One region of the Thalassoroseus sp. genome, then DNA from elsewhere that is predicted to be linked to it. Evidence: riboswitches for the same ligand, from Rfam matches in the RefSeq annotation. Region 1 holds a riboswitch; the other holds the start of a gene.
What was found. Region 1 has a riboswitch for cobalamin ahead of AC5DDB_RS11245 (DUF1559 domain-containing protein). Riboswitches for the same ligand answer to the same signal wherever they lie in the genome.

Region 1 (7,031 bases):
TTCGAGATTTTTTCCGTTGTACTCAAGGTTCAGTTCGGCGTGTGGCAGACCGTCTTGTCGGCAGCCCGGAGATGTACGGTCATAAGTCCCGCGAGCCAGAACAAAGCGTCAATTTCGTGACTTGTCACGACGGCTTCACGCTCGACGATCTTGTGTCGTACAACCACAAACACAATGAAGACAATGGCGAAGATAATCAGGATGGCAGTGACGACAACCGGAGTTGGAACTGTGGTGTCGAAGGAAGTACAGACGACCGCGAAATCGAAGCGCTGCGTAATCGGCAAGTCAAGAACTTCTTGACGGTCAACCTTCTTGCATTAGGCGTCCCTATGATTCTGATGGGCGACGAAGTTCGTCGCACGCAACGCGGCAACAACAATGCATACTGTCAAGACAACGAACTCAGTTGGTTTGATTGGTCCCTATTGGAGAAGCATGCCGACGTTTATCGGTTCGCGAAACTTCTCATAGCAAGACGCTCGATGCGGAATACCGATCATGCTGCCAAACGAACGAGTCTGACTACTTTGATATCACAATCCCGCCACGCCTGGCATGGCATCCAACCGTTGAAGCCCGATTGGAGCGACTCTTCGCACCTGATCGCCTTAGGGGCAGAGTTGCCGGCAGATGGACTGTTCGTACATCTCATCCTGAACGCCCATTGGGAACCCCATGAGGTAACGCTCCCAGATTGTCACAACGGCCAACCTTGGCGACGATGGATTGATACATCCCTGGAATCACCCGACGACATCATCGCCTGGGAATCTGCGAGGCCAATTGAGGGCACGCGTTACTTCGTCCAAAGCCACTCCGTTGTCACACTGATTTCCGGTGGCGACAGAAGCTAAACAAGACTGTCCACGCAGTTTTCGCAGCCCGACATCACTGCCAGAAACAGCCATACGGGGGCCAGAACAGTACATCAGAACAGATCCAAACCGAGTGTGCCTAGGCATGTTCCCGATAATCTGCTAACAATCAGGCAATCGACCAGGATATTGCCATTGCATGAAACCCGGACACTCCCAACTGTGCTCTGACAGCTGTCGGGCAATTGGGTTGTTATCATACACAGAGAACAACGTCGTCGAAATCTTGATCAGGATCGGACTCCGATGAACAACAAGCAAACGCAGGAGAAGTTGAAGCAATATGATTGCGGCGACTTTCCATTAACCGACCACATGGCCAATGACAACTACGATCGCCATTTGCTGTTCGATCATGTCGTCAACTCCAATGAGGCCACACACCGTGAGCGATTCGAAGCGGTCGCTAGTTCCATTCGCGACCTACTTACGCAGCGTTGGCTATTGACTCAGGAAACGTATCGCAAAGAAAACCCGAAGCATATCTATTATTTGTCGATGGAGTTTCTCATCGGCCGCACGTTGACAAATAATATTATGAACCTCGGGATTGAAGACCTTGTGCAGAGTGACTTGCAGTCCGATTCACGTCTCGATTGGAAGGAAGTGATCGAATCAGAACCTGACGCAGGACTTGGAAATGGCGGTTTAGGGCGACTTGCGGCTTGCTTCATCGAGTCTCTGGCAACCTTGCAGTTTCCTGCGATCGGGTACGGACTTCGATATGAATATGGAATCTTTCGACAAACCATCGAGAAGGGTTTCCAGATCGAGCAACCCGACCATTGGCTGGCTCGTCCCGACCCTTGGGAAGTGATGCGTCCTCAAGAAGCTGTAACCGTGCCAATCGAATGTGAATTCCGACTCGAGAAAGGTGAACTGCGAGCGGTTGCCGGTCATTCCTCACGCCTGCTCGGGGTTCCCTACGATCGTCCTGTCGTGGGATATGGTGGACGCAACATCAACACGCTGAGGCTCTGGGGCGCATCGTCTCCCGACCATTTCGACTTTGGTGAATTCAGCACGGGTGATTTTGTTGGAGCAGTCGTAGATCGAATTGTGGCAGAATCTGTCACACGGGTCCTGTATCCCGACGATTCCACGACTGCCGGTCAAGCTCTAAGGTTCGTGCAAGAGTACTTCTTAGTTTGCTGTTCGCTCGGCGATATTGTGGCTAGGTTCTTACGCACGAACCAAGACATCAAAGCCCTACCGGACAAAGTCGCCATCCAACTCAACGACACTCACCCCGCGATGGCTGTTGCCGAACTAATGCGACTGCTACTCGACGAACACAATCTCGATTGGGATGACGCGTGGAGAACGACTCGCAACACGCTTGCCTATACGAATCACACGTTACTCCCAGAGGCATTAGAGAAATGGCCCATCCGCTTTTTCGAGCTTGCATGTCCTCGACTACTAGAGATCATTTTTGAAATCAATCGACGATTCCTGCGTGAGGTTGAAAGTCAGTATCCCGACGACCCGAATCGACTAGCACGCATGAGCTTGATCGAAGAGGGGCACCCTCGGCTGGTCCGCATGGCGAATTTGGCAATCGTTGGTAGCCATTGCATCAATGGTGTGGCGCAGATTCACTCCGATCTTTTGCGAACCCGTGTGGTTTCAGATTTCGGCGAAATGTTCCAAGAGCGGTTCGACAACAAAACCAATGGAGTCACTCCGCGACGATGGTTGTTACTGGCTAACCCGGAACTTGCTAAATTGATCACAGCTCAAGTCGGCGATGGCTGGGTCACTGACCTGGATCAACTACAAGGCTTGTTACCACTCGCTGATGACGCAAGTTTTCAGAACGAGTTTCTCAAGGCGAAACAGTCCGCGAAAAAACGTTTTGCAACATGGCTAAAGTACAAGACGGGTCACAGTGTGGACCCGGAGACGATCTTTGATAGCCAAATCAAACGGATCCATGAGTACAAACGACAGCTATTGAATGCTTTGCATATCATCGTTCTGTATAACCGAATCAGAAAAGACCCGAGCATTGAGATTCCACGACGCACGTTCTTCTTTGCAGGCAAGGCGGCTCCGGCATACCAATTGGCGAAACTGATCATCAAGCTGATCAACAATATTGCATCCGTGGTTGATGCCGACCCACAGGTGCGTGAGAAACTCAAAGTCCTGTTCATACCGAACTACAATGTTTCTCTGGCGGAGAAACTCATTCCTGCGAGTGACGTCTCAGAACAAATCTCGACGGCCGGATACGAAGCCAGCGGGACGGGCAACATGAAGTTCATGATGAACGGTGCATTGACAATCGGCACACGAGACGGCGCGACAATTGAGATGGCGGAGGAAGCCGGCGAAGAAAACTTCTTCTTGTTTGGACTTAACGCCGAACAGGTCGTCAAAAGCCGTGAATGGTACAACCCGCAATGGCACTATGAGAACGAACCGGAAACTCAAGAGGTCTTAGATTTGATCATCAACAATCACTTTAGCCGCGACGAACCTGGAGTATTCGCCCCCCTGCTTACAACGCTACTCAATGGGGATTACTTCATGCATCTTGCCGACCTAACATCTTATGCCGAAGCCGAACAACAAGTTGGCAAATCCTATTTAAACCAATCGGAATGGTGCCGAAAAGCGATTACCAATATCGCATGTGCCGGCAAGTTCTCTAGCGACCGCACGATCTCGGAGTACGCCAGTCAGATCTGGAATGCCAAGCCGTGCCCGATTCCTTAACGAGTCGAAACCGAACAGGGGCCGCGGTCGTTTTTTTTCGGTCGTCTTTCGATTGGCAATTGCCAAGACTGGAGAACTCGGTTATGTTCGCCGTCTAGAAACCCGTTGGGCGTTCGATCGAACCAATCGAACAGGAAGCCGGTGAGAATCCGGCGCGGGACCGCCGCTGTGTGCAAGAAGGCGGCCGAACACAATGCCACTGCAAGCTGGGCTTGCGGGAAGGCGTTCGGCAGCCGTTCGACTTGCGAGTCAGAATACGGCCCAACAGGTTTGCCGGGAGATGCTTCGGCTTCAAGCGTCCTTGGAAGGCATTGTTGAGTGCGCACGGTGTCTGCGCGAGTGCCTTTCCGCAGCCGAAGTTTCTTGGCGCTGAAAGGACCGAACAATGTCTCGCTTCACTACGGAGTGGTGGACGCTGCATAGCGATTTATGCCAGCCCCCACATACCCGCCAGCCTTGCAACCGGTTGAGGAACATATGTCCCGGCCGTGCTTCAGCGGGCCCGTGTCAAACGCTCGCGAATTGGCGAGACGCTAGCCTTTCCCGAAGGATTCCCCGGTGTGGATTTACGCTGATCGAATTGTTAGTCGTCATTGCGATTATTGCGATTCTAATCGCGTTGTTGTTACCCGCCGTCCAACAAGCTCGTGAATCCGCGCGACGACTGCAATGCAAGAATAACCTGAAACAAATTGGCATTGCGCTGCACAACTACCATTCGAGTTATCGCAGCTTTCCGCGGGGTGGGTATGGTGGAACGCTGACGTCGGCGAACGCTTCCGATCCGACACTCAAAGCCTCTGCACTCTCACTGAGTTGGGGAGCAGCGATTCTCCCAGGTCTCGAGCAAAGCAATCTCTACGATCAAATCAACCAAAGCGAATGGTATGTCCATACCGACAACGTCCCTGTCGGCCAGACAGTGCTCACGACTTACATTTGCCCCTCGATGCCATCCGGAGTGATGCTTAAGCCGAACGGCGATCAACCTAGCTCTAGTGATCTGTTCGCCAGGACGGATTACGGAGGCAATTACGGGGAACGCGGATTACGTTGTTACCCGGCGACGAATTGCCAAAACAACTATGGCAGCGGGACCGGCTCAGTGTCTTACCGGGGCATGTTTCCGTTGCTGTCCGCCCCGAGCGTCGGCATCAAAGATGTTACCGATGGGACAACCAACACCATTTTTGTCGGTGAAGCTCCCGAGGGAATTCACTCGATTTGGATTGGTCACAAGAATGTGTTCGACCAAAGTGCCCCGCTCAATGGACGTTATGCGTCTGCAGGTGATACCAGTTGGCAAGCCTGCGTGACCTTCGGAGGCACCGCGAATCCACCTGGTAAACTCGGCTGCGATTTTGGCCAAGAGTTTCATAGTTATCACAGTGGTGGCTCGCAGTTTCTACTCGTCGATGGATCGGCCCGTTTTATCAACGAATCCATTGATGTTATCACCTTAGCCGCACTGCTTTCGCGACAAGGCGGCGAAGTCGTCGACGACTTCTAAACCACCTTCTGTTCTCCGTATCTGCAGCGACTTCGAAAGACCCGCGCGTTGCCTCCGTTCGCACTAGGAACGACGCGCAACGAAGTTGCGCGACCTTCACTGATTCTTTCTTTACGCAGGATTGTGTTCATGCAACTGACTCATTGGCTTCTAAGTTGGGTTCCCGTTCCTAAGACTAATCGTGTTCCGCGTCGGCGATTTCAGCCCCAAGTTTTTGAGGTGGCGTGCGTTGAAATGCTCGAAGAACGAACACTGCTAACTGCAGTCGTGGATTTCGATGATGTTCCACTGGATGCAGAATCACACTTCAATGGCCCTGATCCGAATGGCACCGTCGAAGCCGGGCCTTTCGGTGATGTGCAAGTCGGTAGTATCGAAAGCGGCGGAGTTGAGTTTTCCAATACCTACGATTTGACCTTCGGTAGTTGGAGCGGGTTCGCCGTCTCGAACGAGACCGACAACAGCACCCCCGGTTTCTCGAATCAACATAGTGCTTTCGCAGGATCAGGAGCAGGCAGCGGAGACGACAACTACGGGCTGGCTTTTGGTTCCAATGGAAGTCTGGATCCGAACGACGAAGAACAGCTTCGCGGTTTGCCGACGATCACTCTGCCAGATGGCTATCGGATTGAAACGGCATTGATCTCCAACACAACCTATGCAGCCCTTTCCATGCGTGACGGCGACTTGTTCGCCAAACAATTCGGCGGTTCCACCGGCGATGATCCCGATTTCTTCAAGTTGAGTGTGTATGGAATCGGTGAAGACGGAGAAGCCCTGGGGGTCGAAGTCGATTTCTACCTCGCCGACTATCGCTTCAACGATAACTCGCAGGACTACATTCTCGACACTTGGGAATTGCTCGATCTATCAACACTGGCGGACGCTCGAAGTTTGCACTTCAACCTAAGTTCATCCGACGTGGGCGACTTCGGAATGAATACACCCGCATACTTTGCGATCGATAGTCTCTTCTTCCAAACGCCCCCATCATCGAATCCCATTCTTGATGCTGGTGAAGATGCCGACGATGGCGCTCCCGATACATTCGTGGTAGACGTTGACGGCCCCGATCTGATCGTGACCGCCAACGGCATGGAAGTCTTACGACAACCGTTGGCCGACATCACATCGTTGACTCTCAACGGGTCCAACGATGACGACTCGTTCACGATCGACCAGAACAACGACTTGATCGACATTCCAATCACCATCAACGGCGGTTCGCATATTACCGGCGATACACTCACCATCGACGGGGGCACATTCGACGCACTCACGCTCAACCACGACGATCTTACCAACGGTTCGTTGCAACTCGACTCTGCCATCGTTGCGTTTCATGGCATCGAACCGTTGGAGGTTCTTGGCTCGAATATTGCAAGTCTAGTCGTCAATCTCACTGACTCTGTCGATGTCACTCATTTTAGTATCACGAATACTAGCCTTAACATTGACAACTCTAGTAACTCGCATGGCAACGACACCTTGAACTTAGACGGCGTGACTTCAATCACTATCAATGCCGGTGCAGACGCGGACACAATTACATTCCAAGACATTGCCACTAGTGAATACACCGGAACCTGGAATATTGACGGTGGTACTGGCACCGATCGCTATGAAATTCTCGCGACCGCCACAGTGGAACTATCCACAGATTTCCTGCTTGCGGAAGGAGAGCAGTTGCATGTGGATGGCGAACTTCACTTGCCAGCAATGGGTACATTGACACTCAGTGACTTAAGCATGCTCTCGGGGCGTGGTCGTCTGCGAGGGAATGTGGTCGCAGCTGGCAATGGCAAAGTTTCCCCTGGTGAACAAAGTGGCCAACTGACGATCGATGGGAACTTCAATCTCTCGGGTGGTGATGTGGCCATCGTCCTCGGTGGCACAACAGCAGGAACCGAGTACGATCA
Region 2 (7,031 bases), on a different contig from region 1:
TATTCTCGCGGAAGAAGGGTTCACGATCGACGCGAGCATTTATCCCATTCGTCATGATCGCTATGGCATCCCGCGAGCGGATCTGTTGCCTCACCGCATCCAAACTGAGGCCGGAGTTCTTTGGGAATTTCCCGGAACGTGTTGCTCGTGGGGGCGATTCAAACTCCCAGTTGGCGGTGGTGGATACTTACGATTATTTCCGCGGTGGGTTACGGAAGCGGGGCTGCGTTCGATCGAACATCGTCGACGACGTGCATTTGGCGTCTACGTGCATCCCTGGGAGCTCGATCCCGAGCAACCGCGATTACCCGCAAAAATGCTGACTCGCGTTCGACACTATCGCAACTTGCACACCACGGAACAGCGTTTGGAACGGCTGCTCGAACGCTTTCAGTTTACCACGGTTTCTGAAGTTCTCGCCGACACTGCGATCGCGTCTGTGCCGGTGTATAGCACGAAAGATCTTTACCGTGGCTGAGTTGCTTTACCTGACACATCGCGTCCCCTACCCGCCGAATCGCGGGGACCGGATTCGCAACTATCATCTGCTAAGACACCTTGCGAAGGACCACCAAATTCATCTCGCATGTTTGGCGGATGAGCCTCCGACCGACGAAACCCGTGCCGAACTGGATCGCTTGTGTCAACAAGTGGCGATTGTGCCGGTGACGTCGAAGCGACGCTGGATTCGCGGAGGAATGTCTTTACTGACTGGCGATACTGTGACAGAAGGGTTGTTTCGCGAACCGAAACTTCATCAGGTCGTCGAGCGTTGGCGTTCGGAGACCGCTTTCGACACGGCGTTGGCGTCGTCGTCGGCATTGTCGCCGTACCTGCGAACGCTGCACGATGCCGGTGTGCCCTGCGTGATGGACTTCATCGATGTCGACAGCGTGAAGTGGGGAGACTACGCCCGCGAATCGACTGGAATCAAAAAGTGGTTGTACCACCGAGAAGCAACACGGTTGCGTCGAGTTGAACAAGACGTGTGCAGTTGGGCGCACGGCGTGACTGTAGTGAGCACGCCGGAAGCGGACTTGTTGCGAGAGATGGCTCCCACTGCAAACGCTCACGCGGTACCAAACGGCGTGGATATCGAATTCTTCACGCCCAAGCCAACAACTCAATCGCAACGACTGGTTTTCGTCGGTGCGATGGATTATCGCCCGAACATCGCCGGTTGCATCTGGTTTGCCGATCACGTATGGCCTTTGATCCGGGAACGCTACCCCAACGCGGTTTTTGAAATCGTCGGTCGGGAGCCAACGGCTGTCATTCGGAGTCTCGAACAACGACCGGGAATTCAGGTTGCCGGAACTGTCCCCGATGTGAGACCGTTTCTACAAAATGCGACCGCGGCCGTTGTGCCGTTGACGATTGCCCGTGGCGTACAGAACAAAGTCCTCGAAGCTCTTGCGGCGGGCAAAGCCGTGGTGGCGTCTCCGTCTCCAGTGGTTGGGCTTGGGGTCGAACCTGACGTTCACCTTCTGCAAGCCGATTCGCCCGCCGAGTGGTTGGCTGCTGTGAGTCGCGTGTTCGACGATGAAACGCTTCGCAGCAAACTGGAATTAGCCGGTCGCGACTTCGTGCTTACACATCATCGTTGGGAATCCTGTTTGGAACCCATGTCCCAACTAGTCGCGGACGCAATTCTTGCGGCCGCGAAACCAACGTCGCGAAATACCTAACGACAACACGAAAACCCATTTCCATTCTACTGGTCCTGGAATCCTTGCGGTCCTTCAGTTCGAGATTGATATGCCACGCACACTGCTTCTCAGCGAAATTTTTCCGCCCACGCATGGAGGAAGTGGTCGTTGGTTTTGGGAGATTTACCGTCGGTTTTCACAAGACCGGTTAACGTGTCTTGTCGGCGAGCATTCCGAGCAAGCGGCTTTCGACGTCACGCATACGATGGATGTCGTGCGAACGAACCTGTCGCAGAAGGAATGGGGATTCATCCGACCCACCGGTTGGAAACAGTACTTGGGTAATCTGAAAAAGATTCGCCGGATCGTACGAGACCGGGGAATCGACCGAATCCAATGTGGTCGCTGTTTGCCAGAGGGATGGTTGGCGTGGCTCGCAAAACACACGATTGGCGTGCCTTACGAATGTTATGTCCATGGTGAAGATGTCGAGACGGCCGCGTGTAGTCGCGAGTTGCGGTGGATGGTACGACGTGTGTTGGCATCGGCAGATCGGCTGATTGCCAACAGTCGCAACACGGCTTCGTTATTAGAAGGCCAATGGCAGATCCCCAGCGACCGAATTACGGTTCTCCATCCCGGTGTGGACACTCAACGATTTCATCCGGTCGAACACTCAGACGTCGCTCGGCAAAAACTTGGTTGGCGACACCGGACGGTCATCTTGACGGTAGGCCGATTGCAACGCCGCAAAGGCCAAGACATGATGATTCAGGCCTTGCCGATCATTCGTGACGCGATTCCTAATGTCCTTTATGCGATTGTCGGTGACGGCGAAGAACGAGAGTCGCTCGAAGAGTTAGCCAAGTCTCTCGACGTGCAAGATCGCGTCCAGTTCTTGGGCGGTGTCGACGATGCAACGATGATTTCCGCGTATCAACAATGCGACCTGTTCGCCCTGCCCAACCGAACTGTGGGAAGGGACATCGAAGGTTTCGGGATGGTGCTGTTGGAAGCTCAGGCGTGCGGACGTCCGGTGTTGGCGGGGAATTCTGGCGGAACGGCCGAGACGATGAAGATCGGCAAGACTGGCGTGATTGTCCCCTGCGAGACCAGTGGGCCTTTGGCGGAAGCGGTTGCGAAACTGCTACTCGATCCCCACACCCTCGACGAAATGGGAGCAGCGGGACGGGAGTGGGTCACGACAAATTTCGACTGGGATTCTCTGGCGATCAAAGCCAGTCGGTTGTTCTTCTCAGATGCGGAAACCGCTCTTGCCGTTCACGAGCAATCGGTTCCGTAAGTCCAGCCGGATCCGGAATGACCGAATTCGAACTTGCGATCGTGGAGAATCTCGGCGAGGATTTCCGCCGACTCCACGAGTCTCGGGCCTGGGCGATTGAAGTATTGATTGCCATCGGTGAGGAACACCCGACCGGATTGAACCGCACGCAACTGTTGCCATTCCTTGCGGTCGGTTAACGCGGAAAGCTCCGCCTGAATGCGCGGGATATCGAACCCGCAGGGCATGATGGCAATCACATCCGGGTCCGCTGTTTGCAGATCATTCCAGTCCATCCAGGGGGAATGCTTGCCAGCTGTTCCGAGTAGATTGCGACCGCCGGCGATCTCGACCAACTCTGGCACCCAATTTCCGGCAGCCATCAGCGGATCGATCCACTCCAGACAAACGATCGACGGGCGATCGGGCAGCGTGTTGACTTGCTGACGCAGTCTTAGCAGTCGTGATTGCAAGTCGGCAACCAGTGTTCGACCGCGTTGGGGAACATTGGCGGCATTGGCGACCGTCTGAATGTCATTCCAGACATCCGCCAACGCCATCGGCGATAGTGAGACAATTCGCGGCGAGGATCGCACCAAGTCTTGAATTGCCCGTTCGACATCCTTCAAACTCACCGCACAGACCTCGCACTGGGCCTGCGTGATGATGAGTGTCGGTTCTAACTCATCGAGAACCTTCGTATTGACATCGTAAACCGAAATGGCGTTCTGCAGGACGGCTTTGACTTGCCGATCAATTTCACCACTCGCAGCGGAGGCATCGACTTTGGATCGTGAGCATTCCGGAAGTTCGATGATCCCAGCGGGATAGTCGCACTCGTGCGATCGGCCGACAAGTTGATTCTGCAAACCGAGCGCGCATACGATTTCCGTCGCGCTGGCGATCAGTGAAACAATTCGTTCCGGCATCAGCATGCAATCACGAAACAACGTCGGCGGTTGCGCCAGATGTAGCCACAGCCGGGGCCGGTCGCGATGCGAATTGTCGACCGAAACCGAACAACAGCATCGAGAAGAATCCGCAGCTGATCAGGGAGTTGCGGAAGAACGGCAAACCGGCGATGTAGCAGTCCATCAATCCGCTTGCGGTGTGCGGATAGAAGCCCATCGTCCACCAGCTGCCGAAATTCGTGATCAAGAAGAATGCGACTTCGCTAACGAATGCGAGTGTCAACACAGACATCGCCGAGCATTTGTGACGAAGAAACAGCCCCAGTGTGGCCGTGACCAGGAAGCCGAGGTAGACGAATTCCATACCGCGATAAAACGCCCAATCGAAATTGCCGGAGAACAACCAGATGCCGAGGTCGCCAACGAACAACATGAGCAACGGTGCAAAAAACGCCCATCGTCGATGCGAAAAGTAAGCTGCTCCGAACAACACCGTGGCCGAAAACGGGGAAAAGTTCCACGGGTAGACGGTCTCACTGGGAGTGATTTTCATGCCCCAAATCGCTTCTAACGCATACGGCATCATCCGCATGACAAGAGCATAAATCATCAGCCCAAGAAGCAAGTTCCGCGGAGCGCCGCCCGTGGTTGGGGATTGTTCGCTTGGTCGAGTGGAGTTGTGAGAATTCATGTTCTCTTCGTTTCTGTAGATCCAGGAGAATTCATTCGCAGTTGTATCGAATTCGAGCAAAGTGTGCTACGTCTCCGAGACTGTGCGTGTCGGAAGCACGTCGCTCAGTGTCGTTCCCGGATGGGTAGCACGCCTTTGCGTCCGTCGAGATCACTCGCGGTCGAAGATTTCATCTTGTCGTTGTGGGTCATCGAGATTGCCATTACTGGCAAAGCCGAGTCGGTGTTCCTGCATTAAGTCGGCTTGTTCTTGGGAGACAAAATTGCTGCCCGGAATCTCGATTCGCCATTCTCGCGGTCGGCTTTCGACATGTCCATCGAGGAAGGCGATATTCGCGGTATCGAGGTGTCGGAAGTGAATCGTGGGAAAGTTTTTGCTCGGAGGGATAATCGTCCAGTTTTCTTCGAAGCTAAACTCCGGTGGCGAGAATGAAGTCATTCTGACTTGGGCGGCATCCGCAAACGCAACGGTATTTGTTGTCGAGCGAACGTCCCGAAATTTCCGAGCCAGCGGTGTTCGAGACGGCTGAGCTGTATAGCTTGGCGGTGGGTATTCGACACCGGATTCTCGGGAGAGATACACGGCGTTATAGCCGAACCCAGATGCCGGCCGACCGAAACGCACATTGTCCATTTGCGTTTCACCGAAGTTCGGGCATTGGAACGCCGTGTAGTTGGTTTCCATGAACGGGCTAAGGGGACCGCCAGCAAAGTCGAGTTGCAAGTCAGGATCGGTTTCGTCGTAGTTCACGATCCCAAACCAGAACTGAGCGGCACCTTGACTGCCCGAATAGGTGGCGAGGTAGTGCATGCGGTCGGCGTTCTCGACGACATACGGCACGAACGATTCGTAGTGGATGTCGGCGTAATTGTGCATCGCCAGCGTGATCTGCTTAAGCCGACTGCGACACTGCGTTCGACGGGCCGCTTCACGAGCCTGCTGCACGGCAGGTAATAACAACGCGATCAGAATCGCGATGATCGCAATCACAACTAGCAGTTCAATCAACGTGAATCCGCGGGGCTTCGAAGCGCGGATTCCTAGCGGCGAACCAAAACTCTGCATGACAATCTCCCGTTGTCACGAAATCCGCGCAGTGTGACAGGAGATCGGAAGGAGAAACGAACCGCATGGCCAAGCCAAACGTTTGTTCGCATCGCAGCCGAGACACCCAACCCGCGCAGAGTCCGTATGATCAGTGACGGTTGCAGGCAGGTCTTCTGGCTTTCGGATCGTTCTACTGACTGCGTCTTCCCGCGATGTCGTTTCGCAGTGACTTTTCGACCGCAAGCCGTGATGCACTTGCGATTATGCAGCGTTCGTCCCCGATTACAGCGGCGGGACCGCGCCGGATTCGCACCGGACTTCCCTATTCTTTCACCACCACATGTGGCGAACACCTCAACCGCGACTCATCATAGTGGGGATTGCCCAAACGTCAACGCCTTAGAATTATCAATTCGCTATGGTGTCGAATTGGCACTACTTCATCAAACGAATCGCGAGATCATATTCGGCACCATTCGGGGTAACCGTTACGGTTACTTGGCTCATTCCGGGATCACTGAACATTGGAGGAACTGTTTCCCGGGCGCCTTCAGCCATTGCGTCGGCTTCCGACATTCCGTCGGGAATTGGTGTGCCGTCCGGACGTGCAATGCGGTTGACGGTCACCTTGTAAACACCTTCAACCGCTCCAGCTTGCTGTTCGATGTCGAGCCCGGCAATTGGTGTCGTAAGAGTGTATTTGCCGTTGTCATCCGTCCGGCCATAGGCCGTTTGTGCGCTGTCACCACCGTAGTCCGCTGGGTGGAAAACCACGTTTGCTCCGGCGACCGGTTTGCCATCGGCTGTGACGGTACCCGAAACCGGGATGAGTTTGTCCGCGTAATCCGGTAGTTCCACGCCACCACCGCAACCGGAGACGACAGCAATTGTCAGCAGTAGGCTAGGTGCGTAACTTCGCAAGCGATTTGTCCGGTGCATTCTCGTATGTCTCGATCGAAATGTTGAGCGATGGGATGCTCGGCGTTGTGGAGGAGGCAAGTTTCGGAAGAAGCAAAGAGCGGAGATGCGGAAACACGGGACACGCAAGCACGTTGCAAAACTGTGTCCCGTGAGGTTCCAATCTCTGAAAATCGAAGACCAGCGGGAGAGCCGATTTTTGTAGGTCTTCTTGAATACCGGCTTGGAAAGACCGAATAACTGAGGTTCTCCAATCTCCCCCGGACACTGAGGACATTCAGGCGGTCTAGAACTCTTGAAGGACTTGTCCGTCGGCGATTCGTTCCAAATTGAGGCGGGTAGTTGCATCGGTGGTGTCGCTGATGAATCGCACGCTACCATCGGCCAACATGACTTGAATGCCGCCGGGGTGCCAGCTTCCAGTGTAGGCCCAGCTGCCAAGCAACGGCTTGCGGTCGGTGCCGCCGTAGAAGGTGTTATTCGGTTTGGTAAGTCGCAGGCTCAATCCATTCTGAACCCAACCGCGACCACCC

Region 2: linked by a shared signal. The riboswitch ahead of AC5DDB_RS07240 (DUF1559 family PulG-like putative transporter) and the one ahead of AC5DDB_RS11245 (DUF1559 domain-containing protein) in region 1 are both predicted to bind cobalamin.

Annotation. Positions count from the first base shown of each region.
Region 1 is NZ_CFHRBF010000007.1:162,228-169,258, reverse strand. Features, by position in the region: gene glgX (glycogen debranching protein GlgX) at 1-857, shown strand, start outside; gene AC5DDB_RS11250 (glycogen/starch/alpha-glucan phosphorylase) at 1,125-3,602, shown strand; cobalamin riboswitch at 3,693-3,881, shown strand; gene AC5DDB_RS11245 (DUF1559 domain-containing protein) at 3,988-5,112, shown strand; gene AC5DDB_RS11240 (DUF4465 domain-containing protein) at 5,242-7,031, shown strand, end outside.
Region 2 is NZ_CFHRBF010000004.1:284,904-291,934, reverse strand. Features, by position in the region: gene AC5DDB_RS07265 (XrtA system polysaccharide deacetylase) at 1-478, shown strand, start outside; gene AC5DDB_RS07260 (TIGR03087 family PEP-CTERM/XrtA system glycosyltransferase) at 471-1,688, shown strand; gene AC5DDB_RS07255 (glycosyltransferase family 4 protein) at 1,759-2,952, shown strand; gene AC5DDB_RS07250 (cobalamin-binding protein) at 2,931-3,860, opposite strand; gene AC5DDB_RS07245 (DUF6580 family putative transport protein) at 3,871-4,533, opposite strand; gene AC5DDB_RS07240 (DUF1559 family PulG-like putative transporter) at 4,684-5,598, opposite strand; cobalamin riboswitch at 5,726-5,952, opposite strand; gene AC5DDB_RS07235 (hypothetical protein) at 6,016-6,519, opposite strand; gene AC5DDB_RS07230 (DUF1559 domain-containing protein) at 6,785-7,031, opposite strand, start outside.